2 regions of the Planococcus sp. APC 3900 genome follow, and region 1 is predicted to be linked to the other one. Evidence: riboswitches for the same ligand, from Rfam matches in the RefSeq annotation. Region 1 holds a riboswitch; the other holds the start of a gene.
What was found. Region 1 has a riboswitch for cyclic di-GMP ahead of QMA04_RS00605 (amidase). Riboswitches for the same ligand answer to the same signal wherever they lie in the genome.
Positions count from the first base shown of each region.

Region 2: another riboswitch for cyclic di-GMP. It lies ahead of flgB (flagellar basal body rod protein FlgB); the one in region 1 lies ahead of QMA04_RS00605 (amidase).

Region 1 is NZ_JASDCT010000001.1:132,461-139,562, forward strand. Features, by position in the region: gene mgtE (magnesium transporter) at 1-1,328, opposite strand, end outside; cyclic di-GMP riboswitch class I at 1,453-1,540, shown strand; gene QMA04_RS00605 (amidase) at 1,587-2,456, shown strand; gene QMA04_RS00610 (HEAT repeat domain-containing protein) at 2,654-3,700, shown strand; gene QMA04_RS00615 (glycosyltransferase family 2 protein) at 3,697-5,136, shown strand; gene QMA04_RS00620 (hypothetical protein) at 5,162-7,102, opposite strand, start outside.
Region 2 is NZ_JASDCT010000006.1:196,978-204,079, forward strand. Features, by position in the region: gene QMA04_RS13670 (FliH/SctL family protein) at 1-108, opposite strand, end outside; gene fliG (flagellar motor switch protein FliG) at 101-1,114, opposite strand; gene fliF (flagellar basal-body MS-ring/collar protein FliF) at 1,126-2,772, opposite strand; gene fliE (flagellar hook-basal body complex protein FliE) at 2,798-3,094, opposite strand; gene flgC (flagellar basal body rod protein FlgC) at 3,135-3,590, opposite strand; gene flgB (flagellar basal body rod protein FlgB) at 3,596-3,997, opposite strand; cyclic di-GMP riboswitch class I at 4,079-4,165, opposite strand; gene QMA04_RS13700 (flagellar hook-basal body protein) at 4,387-5,223, shown strand; gene QMA04_RS13705 (flagellar hook-basal body protein) at 5,240-6,079, shown strand; gene flgL (flagellar hook-associated protein FlgL) at 6,133-7,014, opposite strand; gene flgK (flagellar hook-associated protein FlgK) at 7,032-7,102, opposite strand, start outside.

The DNA of each region.
Region 1 (7,102 bases):
ATGCCAAAATAGATCAATAAGGACAAGATGTCATTGATTGTCGTAATTAGCGGACCGGAAGCCACAGCCGGGTCAATATTGAATCGATAAAGAATCAAGGGAATGATTGTTCCGGCTAAGGTCCCGATAATCAAAGTCATCAGTAGCGAACCGCCGACCACAATGCCCAGCACAAAATTGCCTTGCCATACATAAGCAATCAATAAAATGAGAACAGAGCAGATGGCTCCGATGATGATGCCGACCCATAATTCCCTGATGACCAGCTGGACGGTCTGTTTAAAATTCAGCTTCTGGGAAGCCAATCCACGGACCACAACGGACAGCGACTGCGTACCCGTATTTCCGGTCATGCCGGCAATCATCGGCATAAAGAACGTCAGCGCTACAACAGTCTGAAGCGTTTCTTCGAATCGGCTGATGATGCCGCCGGAAAACAAGCCGATAAACAACAGGAGAATCAGCCAAGGCAGACGGCGATAAGCCGCAATCAAAGCAGGCGTATTAAAGTCGATTGACTTACCGGAAGCCGACAATTTTTCAATGTCTTCATTCGCTTCCTGCATGACGACATCGATGACATCGTCCACCGTGATGACCCCGGCAAGCGTATTGTCTTTTTCAACAATCGGCAACGTGACGAAATCATAGCGGCTGATCAATTGGGCGGCCTCTTCCTGGTCGGTCAGGACGTCGGCTTTGATGACGCGGTTGTACATGACTTCTTCGATTTTGTCCTCAAGGTTTCCAAGAATCAAATCCTTATAAGAAAGAACGCCAAGCAGCTTTTTGTCTTCGTCCACTACATAGAGGTAGTTGAGGTATTCCGCTAATTCGGCAAATTGCTTGATCTTATCGATAGCTTGCCGAATCGTGTAATGCCGTGGAATCCATACATAGCGGTTATTCATTAAGCGTCCCGCTGTTTCAGGTGGATACGTCATCGTATTGTGGACAAATCGGGAGTCGTCCTGATTGATCTGCGACAACAGCTCTTCAATGCGTTCCGGTTCCAAGTCGGCCAGCAACAAAGCCAAGTCGTCGTTGTCCATACGATCGAGGACCTTTGCCGATTTTTCTATACCCAGCTTATGAAGAATATCAATTTGTTCATTTTTCGGAAGTTCCTGCATCAGTTCCGTCAGTTGGCGGATCGTCAAATAGAGGAGAAACTTATTGCGGTGTTTGTCCGGCAGATGCCGGTACTGGATCGCCATATCATACGGCTGGAGCTCATCCAGGATGTCCTGGAATTCAATTATTTTTCCTTCTTTCATGGCCTTGATCAACGCCAATGTAATTTCGTCTTCAAGCAATGCTACAGTCATGGGGCTCACTCCTTCTATGCGGAAAATCCAGAAACTCTATTGTTGATTATTGCCTTAAATGCATGATTTGAAAAGGGGAGAAAAAAAGATAGCAGAATTGAATTAATTGACATATAATAATGAAAATCTGAAAAGGCAAACTTCACCGAAAGGGAAGGACGCAAAGCCATGAGCCTAACCGTTGAAAAACGCAAGGTTGTCAGGTTGCCTGGGTCTCGTTCTGTGAGCCACGGCCAGCAGAATGGGAGGAATAGAGATATGAAAAAATTAATGATGGCAGGTGTGTGGTTATTGTTTATGCTGACACAAACCGGTTTTCAGGCTCAAGCGGCTGAAGTGGATGTCAAAGCCACTTGGTTGTGGAATCCGTGGATGATCTACGAAGATGAAGCGGGTACGATCGCTTTTCTCGAAAGCAAAAATGTAAACAAAGTATATGTCCAGATTGATGCGGATATTCCGGCTGGTGTATACCAGAGCTTCATCGAAAAAGCTGGAGCTGCGGGCATGGCCATTTACGCGTTGGATGGAGCGCCTGACTGGGTGGCAGCAAAAGGATTTACCAAACAGGACCGGTTGATGTCTTGGTTGTCAGCCTATCAACAAAAGGCTGCCTTGACGCAGAAGTTCGCCGGTGTCCATTTGGATGTGGAACCTTATTTATACAGCGGTTGGAACACCAATCGTGCAGCAACAGTCAAAGCTTATCAAGCCTTGCTGATGAAAGCCGTATCCAGCACAACCGCGTTGAACTTGCCTCTGGAAGCCGATCTTCCTTTCTGGTTCGACGAAATTCCATATAAAAACACTTACGGTAGTGGCATACTTGCCGAATGGGTCATCGCCAATACGCACAGTGTCACGCTTATGGCTTACCGGGACTCAGCAACCATGATAACAGAACTGGTAAGAAATGAAGTGGCCTATGGAGTGAAATACGGAAAAACGGTTGTGGTGGGAGTTGAAACAGGCCAAACCGATGAAGGTGAAGCTATCTCCTTCTATGAAGAAGGCGAGGCTTTCATGAACAATGAGTTAGCTGCTGTTTCTTCTCATTATGCCTTTTCCAAAGGCTTTGGAGGAATCGCAGTTCATCACGTGGACAGCTGGAAGACGATGGCTCCGTAAAAATTAGTCCACAACGATTTCTTTATTTTCCTAACAAGGAAACAGCAGACTCAGTTTAAATAGCTGAATCTGCTGTTTTTTTCGTAGAGTTAAGTCAAGTGAAATATGGTACACTATCCATAAATTATGAAACAATAAGGTTTTTAATAGAAATATTTTACTTTAAAAACGATGGCTTCAAAAAAGGGGACTGGCAAATGATTGAGTTATTTATATGGGCGGTTTTGGGTTTATTGGGAATTCAGTTGCTGATTCTAGCTTTGCTGATCGGTTGGAAAAGAAGGAATTTAGCCGATGAAAGAGTGATAGAAGAAGCATTAGCTACGTTACAGCCACAATTCCGAGAATATATAGAAGGTACTAGGGAAATGGAACCTGCGTTGCCGCCCGGAAAAAAACATCGTTTTAAATTGATGGAAACGATGCTGGATGAGTTTTCAGCTGAAGATTTTTCGGAGATGCAGTTTTTGAAAATGCACAGGCTAGCGGAAAAGTATTTGGCAGAGCCTTACCGCCTTGTTTTGAAAAAAGGCCAATGGGCAGAACGTGTCAATGCGTTGTATTTTATTGAAGACTTCCGGCTTTTTTCGTTGAAAGAAGATGTCTATCAGCATTTCCTGAGAATCAATAAACGTGACGAAGAGTACCGCCAGTGCATCCGCGTCTGCGCTACACTGCAGGAAGTACGGCTGATGGATGCAGCTATTGAAAACAGGAGCTTGTCATTCGGAATGATCAAAGAATTGCTGCACCGGCTGGAAGATGATTTATTGAAGGTGACAGCGGAACGGATGCAGGCTAAAGAGGATATTTCCGAGAACATGCTTAATGCCTTTATTACATTCAGTGGGGAACGCCGGATGGCCATGTTATTTCCTTTTGTCGAACAGAAGTTGCGCGATGAACGAAAGGAAGTGCGTCTGAAAGCCATGAGCAGCCTATGCCATTACGGAAAGATGACGGATCCTTCAATTCTTCTGGAATTTTATGATTCCGAGCATTGGCAGGAACGGATGTATGCGGCAAAACTGACGGGTGCCTGCCGTTTTGAGCAGTACAAACAAAACCTGGTTGACCTGCTGTCGGACAATGTCTGGTGGGTCCGCTTTGCAGGTGCTGAGAATATAAAAGTCTTTAAAGGCGGCAATGCCATTCTTGAGCAGGTATCAATCGAACACACGGATGCCTATGCACGAGATATTGCCAAACATATGCTGACAAGAGAAGGCGGGGAGCTCGCATGAATGGAGCTGGAATTACAGTAGTCATTGAAATCATTTCCTGGGCAATAATAGCTTATATGTTGGCTGCCGGCGCGATTTACTTGATCCTTTTCTTTGTCGCTAGCCCAAAGATAAGCAAAGAGAAGAAATTGAACCGCCAGGAGCAGATAGAAGAACTGTCGATCAATAAAGATACGTACCCCATTTCTATTCTGGTCCCTGCTTACAATGAAGAAGCAGGTGTGGTCAGCACTGTCCGATCATTGTTGAACCTGAACTACCCTCAGTATGAAATCATCGTAGTGAATGATGGTTCCACAGACAGAACCAGTGAAAAAGTGCTTGCCCAATTTGGAATGGAGCCGATTGAACTGGCGATCCGGACATATTTTAAAACAGGGGAGATCAAGCGGGCTTATCGATCGACACTTCACCCCAATCTTTTTCTAATCGAAAAAGAAAACGGCGGGAAGGCAGATGCTTTGAATGCAGGCGTCAATTTCTCGAGATATCCGTACTTTGCGGCGATTGACGGAGATTCGATTTTGGAACAGGACGCTTTGCTGAAAACCATGAAACCGATTGTGGATTCGAGTGGCCTGGTCACAGCTACAGGCGGGACTGTGAGAATCGCCAATGGCTGCAAAATAAACCGGGGTGTCATCGAACAGGTGGCATTGCCTAAGAAACCGCTGGAAATTATGCAGATTATCGAATACTTCCGCGCGTTTCTTATTGGGCGCCTCGGTTTTAGCCGGGTCAATATCCTGCTGATCATTTCAGGCGCGTTTGGCGTCTTTGAAAAAAGCCGTGTCATCAAAGTGGGTGGCTATAAAACCGATACGGTCGGGGAAGACATGGAACTCATTGTCCGATTGCACCGTTCCATCAAAGATGAAAAGTCGAAACAACGGATCGAATACATCCAGGACCCTGTTTGCTGGACAGAAGCACCCAGTACTGTGGCTTCCCTGCGGGCGCAACGGATCCGCTGGCAACGAGGTCTGGCGGAAACGCTGTGGACTCACCGGGGAATGATGTTCAATCCGAAGTACAGAGGGATTGGTTTGTTTTCGATGCCTTATTATGTGTTTATTGAATTGTTGAGCGCAGTTTTTGAAGTGATGGGGTATTTTATCATTATCGGCGGCTTTGCGTTCTCCTTCATTGAAACCGATATTGCGGTAGTGATGCTGCTGGTAATGGTCCTGTATGGCTCCTTGCTGTCCGCGCTTGCTGTGCTGCTGGAGGAATGGACCTATCACAAGTATCCGACCGTCAAAAGCATTCTTGTGCTTTATATTTATGCATTGACTGAGACATTCTGGTACCGCATCCTAATGAACTTTTGGCGCGTACAGGGTCTGTTCTACGCCTTCAAGAAAAAATCAGTATGGGGAGACATGGAGCGAAAAGGTGTGTTCTCTGATGAAGAAGCAGAAGAAGGAAGCCTGTAAAAGGCTTCCTTCTTTTGGTTTCTATTTAATTTTTCTCGCCGAAGGTCTTTTGAAGAATGTAATAAGATTGCTTCAGCCGCTCTTCGGATTGCGGCAGCCCCCAAGTTTCCCATGAGTACCGGGCCGCTTGAGAGGCTTCAAAAGTTTCAACAGCCTTTCCGTCGCTATCGGTCAGGCTGGCGGCGATGTCCAGCCCTTTGATCGTTTCGGAGGATTCGATGCCATCTTTCCAGAGATCACCGATGAATTCGCGCTTAGCCGGATCTTTAGCGTTCAACAACATCCACGGAATACGGATTTCCATGATTCCCGTCTTCTTGTCGTAATAATAATCGTTCAAGGAATCGTAATCCTCGTGCTCAGGATTGGCAATGCCAAAACGGAAGACGCCAGTTTCATAGGCATCGAACGGATAAGTTTCGCCTGTATCCGGGCGTACGAATTCTTTGTTCAACGCAAGGCGGATCGGGTGGAATGTCGACTCGATATCCTCTTCTGCCGGAATCATCTCTAGGCGTTCATGGTAATCATAATAGAAGCTGTCGTAATCGCCCGCTACCTGGAGCTGTGCTTTCTCCAATCCTTCCACCTTCAAGTGGAAGTCTGCCAGAAACTCTGTTTTCTCCAAGGCATCGACCGCGATGCCTTGGCCTTCACGGATGCTGAAGTAAAGGTTGAAATCCTGGTTGTCCCACCAGTTTTTATTGGCTGGGTCGAATTGGGCTTTGATGTAGACATAACGTTCGTCCGAATCCATGGTTAAGGTTCTGAGTGCTCCATCCTCTTTTTCATAAAGGGTTTCGTCCTCTGTCCAATCATCTTCACCATCCACTTTGACTTTGTGGCGATCAAAACTCAGCAAGCCAAATTGCTGCTCGTTGGTTTGGGCGTTGGACCAAAATGGACGCTCGTCCGGATTGTCATAATCCATCGTATTCCAAGTACGTTTAAACCACTCATCCTGCCAGGTGAAGACCATACCGCCCAGCATGCCTTCTTCAAGAATGTCTTCATACATATGGGTGACGATTTCCCCTTGCTGCCGTTCAGAAATGAATCCTTGATTCCAGCCGAATGGATTTTCGTGAGTCATGCCGCGGGAGGCCGGAACCCCGAATTCGGCGATGACGATCGGCATGTCGTGCGAATCATTCAAGTCCTTCAAGTAACCGGCATAGTTATTGAATTCGCCGCGGTGATCAACAAATTCAGTATAGCGTTCCTCCAGATTCAGAAAATCGGGATAGTACGGATAGACATGGTAGGAGGCGAACATGCCGACCGTATCTGTGATGCCTTTGGTCTTGATGTGATTCGGATCGACGGTGGCCATGTCTTCCTGTTCACTCGGTTCTGCAGGCTGATCGATGTTGTCTGTCGTTACCCAGTTGGTGAAGCTGAGAGGGCGCATGCTTTGGTATTCGTCCAACTCGTAGGCGGCCAAAAAGTCCAATTGCTGTGCCAGCCAATGCTCCATTGGATTTGCCTCTTCTGTATAGACATAGGTGCCTTCAAAATCACCCAAGTCCGGATAATCCTGCTCCATTTGATCGACTGTTAAAGGAAACCATTCAATGCCAATCATCCAACCGATGACATAGGGAGAAATATCAGACTTATAAGTTCCGTAAGCGTGGCCCGGTTCCTGTTCAACTACAGCATCGCCGTGGATCACATCGACAATTTTCTCGACTTCAGTTTGAAACCGTTCTGTGATTTCAGGAGTAAAAGCGTCCAATGTCTCCACCAGCGGCTCTTCGTCAATCCAAACCCCGTGATACAAGTAAAGCGGCTCGTCAGCGCTGGCATTGTAAGCAGCGAATGCTTCGTAGAAAGCCGGCGGATGGAGCGTATAGACACGGATTGCATTGGCATTCATCTCGCCGATTGCCTTGAACCACCGGTCGTATTCTTCGCGGGTGATGGCCGCTTCTCCTGGAAACGTTCCGGGTTTGGCCATTCCCAT
Region 2 (7,102 bases), on a different contig from region 1:
ATCCGTTTCGGAATCATTGAACACAGTTTTTTTCATTTCAATCTTTCGGGTATGGATGATTTTCTTTTCACTTGATGATGTCTGAGAAAGGCGAATGATATTAGACAATCATTTCATCCCCTTCTCCACGGGAAACGCTAATTTCTCCTTTTTCTTCAAGGTTTCGAATCAACCCGACAATATTTGTTTGTGCGTTTTCTACATCTTTCAGTTTCACAGGGCCCATCACGTCAATTTCCTCACGGATGGCTTCCGCTCTGCGAGTCGACATATTGCTGTAAATGCTGTCTTTGACTTCTTCACTCGCTACTTTCAGAGCGAACATCAAATCAGCATCGCTCACTTCACGGACAATCCGTTGTACCGAACGAATTTCAAGATTGACAATATCTTCAAAGACAAACATCCGCTTCTTAATTTCGGCTACTAATTCTGGACTGCCGTTTTCAAGGTTCGTCAAAATGGATTTTTCTGTTCCTCGGTCAACATTGCTCAATACACGGACAATGGTTTCGACTCCGCCGGTAGCTGTATAATCATGTGTTCCTGTGGCAGTCAGCTTACGTTCCAAAATCTGTTCCACTTGATGGATGACATCAGGTGATGTGCTTTCCATCAACGCAACTCTTCTTGCCACTTCCGCTTGTTTTTCAGCAGGAAGCTGAGACAAAATCTGTGAAGATTGCTTGGGATCCAAATACGACAGCACCAACGCAATCGTTTGAGCCTGCTCGTGCTGCAAAACATTTAAAATCTGGTTGGGATCGGCTTTTCGAGCGAAACTGAATGGCTTTACTTGCAGCCTGTTCGAGAGGCGGTTGATGGTATCTATCGCTTTTTCTTTCCCCAATGCCTGTTCCAAAATGTTGCGGGCATAGCTTAATCCGCCTTCATTCATATAGTCCTGAGCTAAAATCATTTCATAGAATTCATTGATGACGTCTTCCGTCTGGCTTTTTTTCAATTGGCGAACGTTGGAAATCTCCATAGTCAATTGATCGATTTCCGGTTCTGTCAACTGCTTGAATATTTCAATGGAGACATCCGGCCCTAAGCCGACCAACAAAATGGCTACTTTTTGTACCCCTGTGAACTCTCTCATGCGTCTAACCATTTGCCACTCTCCTAGTCATCTGCCATCCATGACCGCAACAATTTAGCAAAGTCTTCAGGTCGTCCTTTGGCAAGCTTTTCAATAGTTTTTCGTTTTGGATTTGCTTTGGCACTGAACTCGGACAAGTCCATTTCTTCTTCTTCTGCTTCCAGATTTACTTGATTGGACTTGGCTAATGCCTGTTCAAATCCTCCAAAATCATAGTCTTCTTCAAATAGTTCTTCTTTTTTCTTTCTGCGAAGCAAGATGACCGCAATAATGATGATGATCAGCAACACCACGGCTGCACCAATAACGAGCAGCAGATTATTCGGTATGCCTGACAGGAACGTGGTTTCCGGTTCTTCTTCTTCAACTGCCGGACGGCCCTGGAATTCTGTTGCAAACACCGAAATCTTGTCTTCCAGTTCCGCTTCCGTTACTGGGAATTCATTCATGCTCAATGAAGTACTCACTGCATTTTTCAGCAAGTTGCTGATGTCGGTGATGTTTTCCTGCGATAAACTCGCTGGATTTTCTGGCACTGGCGGTTCCACACCGACGTTGATTGTAATGTCATCGATGACGTACGGGCTCATTTCAATTTGGCGATTGATGCGGTTGACTTCACTGTTGATGCGTTCTTCTGTCCGTTCGGATTCGCTGTTTCCAGCTGCATCTCCAGCCGGATAATTCGCGACTTCGGTGTCTCCGGTTCCCGCTGCATCTTCCGCTACAGTACCTTCACTCGAGTAGGTTTCCACAATCCGTTCCACACTGATATCCAAACCTTCGTTGTTTTCAATATCGACGGGTTCAACCAATTGTTCTTCCCGCTTTTCTTTCGTAAAATCAATATTCGTCATAACAGAAACGACGACTTTATCCTGCCCTAAAAGCAAGCCGAGCATTTGCTGCAATTCACGCTGAATGTCCTGCTCAATCCCTTTTTGGATTTCGCGGTGCTGCTGGTACGCTGTCAAATTCGTATCGGCTTGGCTGGCATCCTGCACTTCAAACACTTGGCCGTTCTGATCCATGATGACAATTTGCTCAGGCGGCAAACTTGGCACCGATTTGCTGATCAAATGATACAGGCCATTAACCTGTTTTTGGTCCAATTGGAATGTCGGATCGCCTTTAACGACGATGGAAGCTGTAGATGTCTGCTCTTCATCCGTAATCCAGACGTTTTCTTTCGGCAGTGTAATCATGACATTCGCTTCCGTCACACCATCAATCTGTTGGATCAAATACGCCAACTCGTTCTGCATCGCGTCACGCTCGACCACATCAAAATGGCGGTCGGTCATGCCGAGACCCATGTTTTCGCTGAATATGCCGTAATTGACATTGCCGTTTTTCGGTATGCCTTCTGCAGCCAAACTGACTTTCAAATTCGCCAGATGTTCCCTGGGCACACTGATGGTCTTGCCGTCGGCTGATACTTCCACCGGAATAGTCTGTGCCTCAATTGCCGCTTTAATTTCTCCTGCTTCCGCCGCTGTTAAGTTCGAGTACAATACCGAAAAATCGGAGCGGTTGCTTAGAAAAACAAAGACAATCAAAATTAACAAAGTGATTAAAAATGAGCCAATGACAGACCATTTTGTTACAGGAGAAAAACTGGCCCATGATTCACTCAATTTTGATTTATATGTCGCAAACTTTTCTTTCATTTAGTCATCATCCCGCCAGTTCGTATCATACTTGCATTCTCATAACTTCTTGGTAAGCTTCGACAACCTTATTTCTTACTTGCATGGTCATCTGCAGCGATAAGCTGGCTTTTTGGGAAGCGATCATGACTTCGTGTACATCCTGTACTTCTCCTGTCACCAATTGATTGGTCAATTTATCTGATTCATTTTGTGCTTTGCTGACTTCTTTCAACGCATCTTTGAATATTTCTCCAAACCCTTCAACTTTGTTTTCAGGTTTTACTTTATCCAGCAATTGATTTTGAATGAAAGGCGTCTGAACTTGGCTAATTTTTTCCATGGTGCCTCCTTATTGAGCTTTATGATTTGAATTAAAAAGCTTATTTCCCAATCTCCAACGCTTTCATGAACATGCTTTTTGAAACGTTTATGGCGGTGACGTTCGCTTCATATGAACGGGTTGCAGACATCAGGTCAACCATTTCTTTCAGTGGATCGACATTGGATGACCGCACATAACCGTCTTCTCCCGCATCCGGATGTTCCGGGTCATAGTTCATGGTGAAAGGTGTCTGATCTTCTCTGATTTCTGATGCTTTGACACCCGAAACAGGCGTATTCCCTCTATTAATCACCGACTGCAGTTGATTCGCAAAAGGTGATGTCTCGCTTTGCGACAACTCCACTGTTTTCCGGCGATAAGGCATCCATTCTCCATCTACCAGCTCAGCGCGGTTGGTATTCGCGTTGGCAATATTGGCAGAGACAACGTCCATGCGCAACCGGTTCGCCGTCAGCCCTGAAGCACTGATGTTAAATCCATTAAATAAACTCATCTTTTTTATCTCCCTCCACTAATTACGGAACTGAGACTGTTAAGCTTGCCGTTGACCCGCTCGGTTACCGCGTTGTACCATAATTGGTTTTTTGCCAGCTCGGCCATTTCGACATCCATGTCGACATTATTGCCATTATTGTTGTATTGAGTGGAATTATTTGTAGTAATTTCTGTCTTGGTTTTGGAAACTTCATTACTGAATGAAAGATGTTGATCATTTGTTTTATAACTTGTTAAACTTTGCTTATTCATTGCAGTATCCAAGGCCGCTTGAAAATCGACTTGTTTGCTTTTGTAGTTGGCCGTATCCACATTGGCGATGTTTGCCGAGTGAACCCGCTGCCGTAAAGTTGAAGCCGATAAAGCTTGTTCCATTGCTTCTAGAGATTTAGGGAATATATTCATTAATAAACTCCTTTTTTTAACATTTATTTAGTATATAAAAATCCACCTTTAAAAAAGGTGGATTTGTTTCAAATCTACCATTTTGATAACCCGGCTGCCCTGTACATTGTGTATTTAGGCCCGTGGCTTTGCGTCTTTATCTTTCGAATAAGTTTGCCATTGTCACAATGATTTCAAGTATTTGATTTTCAAACTCGTTATTTCGCACTATTTTCAAAAAATAATAGCAAAGTGATGGTATCATGTTTCAACATTTTTGTATATTTTTATTTAATAAAAAAATTTATCATATTTTTTCCATTTTAATATAAAAGTCTCTATTTTTATCGACTTTTTAATGGTATGCTACGCGAGAAATACTAACTGTTGTTCAAGAAGGAGAAAAGACCATGTTTCGTGGATTATATACTGCTACATCAGGGATGATGGCCAATAACAGGCAACAACAAATATTGACAAATAACCTATCGAATGCCAATACTCCTGGATTTAAAGAAGATCAAACGGTCCTTCGCGCTTTTCCTGATCAGTTGATTAAAGCGATGGAAACCGGTAAAAAAGGTACAATAGCCTCACAAAATATCGGGACTTTAACTACAGGAGTATATGCTCAAGAAGGAATTCCTTCTTTTTTGCAAGGTCCGTTAAAAGAAACCGGAAATTCGACGGATTTTGCGCTTTTGGATGAACTTCTTCCTGCAAATCCAGAAACTCAACAAAAAGGTGCGCTGGTTTTCGCAGCAACATCTGAGAGCGGTGAAGTACGTTACACAAAAAATGGGACCTTCGCTGTAAATCCCGAAGGCATATTAACAACTAGTGAGGGATTTCCGGTATTAGGCGAAAATCTTCAGCCGATTCAAGTCGGTTCCACTGACTTTACTGTAGCCGATAACGGCCAAGTCATTTTGGCTGATGGTACACAACTGGACCGTCTATGGATTGGCCATACTGAAAATCCTGATCAATTTGTAAAAGAAGGCCAGAATTTATTGCGCTGGCAGGGAGATGCGGACCAAGCTCCTCAAAATGTTGAGGATGTTGCTCTTCTTAACAATACAGAGTCCTTCGTCAAACAAGGGTTTATTGAACAGTCGAATGTCGATCTGACTCGAACGATGACGGATATGATGACGACTTACCGAGGATTCGAATCCAATCAGAAAGTGATTCAAGCATATGACCGAAGCATGGAAAAAGCCGTCAATGAAATAGGACGCGTGTAAGGAGGAAATTATCAAGTTGAATATCCAAATGAACACAGCCAGCAATACAATGAGTGAGCTGCAAAAGAAAATCGATTTGATCGGCAATAATATTGCCAACGTCAACACCAATGGCTATAAGCGCCAGGAAGCCAGTTTTTCAGACGCACTGGTGCAATCCATCGAAAAACAAGTCGGCCAGCAACATGAAGTCGGACGGAATACACCTTATGGTTTGCGCATCGGGGCAGGTGCGATTCTTTCACAAACAGCCGTACGCAACGAACAAGGTTCTGTCCGTCAAACCGACCGGCCGCTTGATTTCATGATCCAAGGAGAAAACGCTTATTTCCGGGTTTCTTCCGAAGATGGAGTATCTTATACAAAAGACGGTTCTTTCCAAGTTCAACCGATTTTAAATTCCAATCAAGTAAGTTTGGTCACTGCCAACGGAGAAGCTGTTCTTGGGGCCAACAACCAGCCAATTGTTTTTGATGCCGATTACGAAACCCTTCAGTTGAATGGAAATGGTGCTTTGGAAATTTTCTATAACGATCCCAAACAACCGGTAGAAATCCAAATGGGCATCGCCCAAGTAAACCGGACGAATTCACTTGAAAAAGTAGGCGGCAATCTTTACCGCCTGGCCGGCACCGAAGCTGAGCAAATCGCTAACGGCAATTTGCAGCTGATCAACTTGTCCCAACAAAATGACAGTTCCATCCGTATTAAGCAAGGTGCGCTCGAAGCATCCAATGTGGAACTCAGCGATGAAATGACCGAATTGATTGCAACGCAGCGATTGTTTCAATCACAAGGAAGAGCCATTTCCTACGCAGATGATATGATGGGCTTGGTCAATTCGATTAAAGGATAATGCAAAAAGAGCAGGCACCCCGCGGGGTGCCTGCTCTTTTTATCGTTTTTAAGTTATCTTAAGAAATCCATCAAGCTCGGTTGAATTATTTTCGAAGTAGCAGCAAGACTCGCCTGGTAGACGCTTTCTTCGCTGGTCAACTTAATGATTGCTTCCGCGTAGTCGATGTCTTCAACATTTGACAGCATTGTTTTCAATTGCAGGTTGCTGTCGAGCATCCGATTTCCCACGGCTTCCACACGATTTTGGCGAGCGCCGTTTTCAGCAGCGGCTGTCAACAACCGCTCCATTCCTTTATCGATTTTCTCCAAATCAATGGAAGTTCCAGCCTCTAAAGAAGCATTCATGCTTTCCAATGTTTTAAAGAGGTTATTGCCGTCTGTTGCTGTTCCAAACAAATCATCTGGCAAGAAACTTGATTGGATGCTGATGCCCTCCCCAATGTTAACCATTTTTGCAGCAAGTCCGTTGCTGTCAAAAGTAAAGTTTCCTTTTTCAGGGAAAGGAATTTCGCTTGTTTTCTGTCCGTTGAACAACGACTTTCCGTTGACCTTGGCATTCGCCAAATGGCGCATCTGCTCGGTCAATTCTTCCACTTCTTTAGAAATCACTGTACGGTCATGTTCAGATAAAGTGCCGTTATTGCCTTGTACAGCGAGCTCGCGAACCCGTTGCACAACATCCACCATGGAACCGATATTCTGGTCGGTTTCATCCATCCACAATTTCGCTTCGCTGCTATTGCGTTCAAATTGTGCATTGGCAGCAAGTGAACTTTTCAAGTTCATTGCCTGGCTGACTCCATTTGGATCATCCGATGGCCGGTGAAGCAATTTTCCTGTCGACACCTGATTATTGATTTTTTCAAAGCGGCTCAAGTTCTGATTCATGTTGCGAATCGAATTTTGGTTGAGCATCTGCTGTGTCACTCTCATTTTGCTTCCCCCTCTGCTTAACGAGCGGCCATACGGTTGATGATGGTATCCAGCATCTGATCTGTCATTGATACTAACCGTGCTGCCG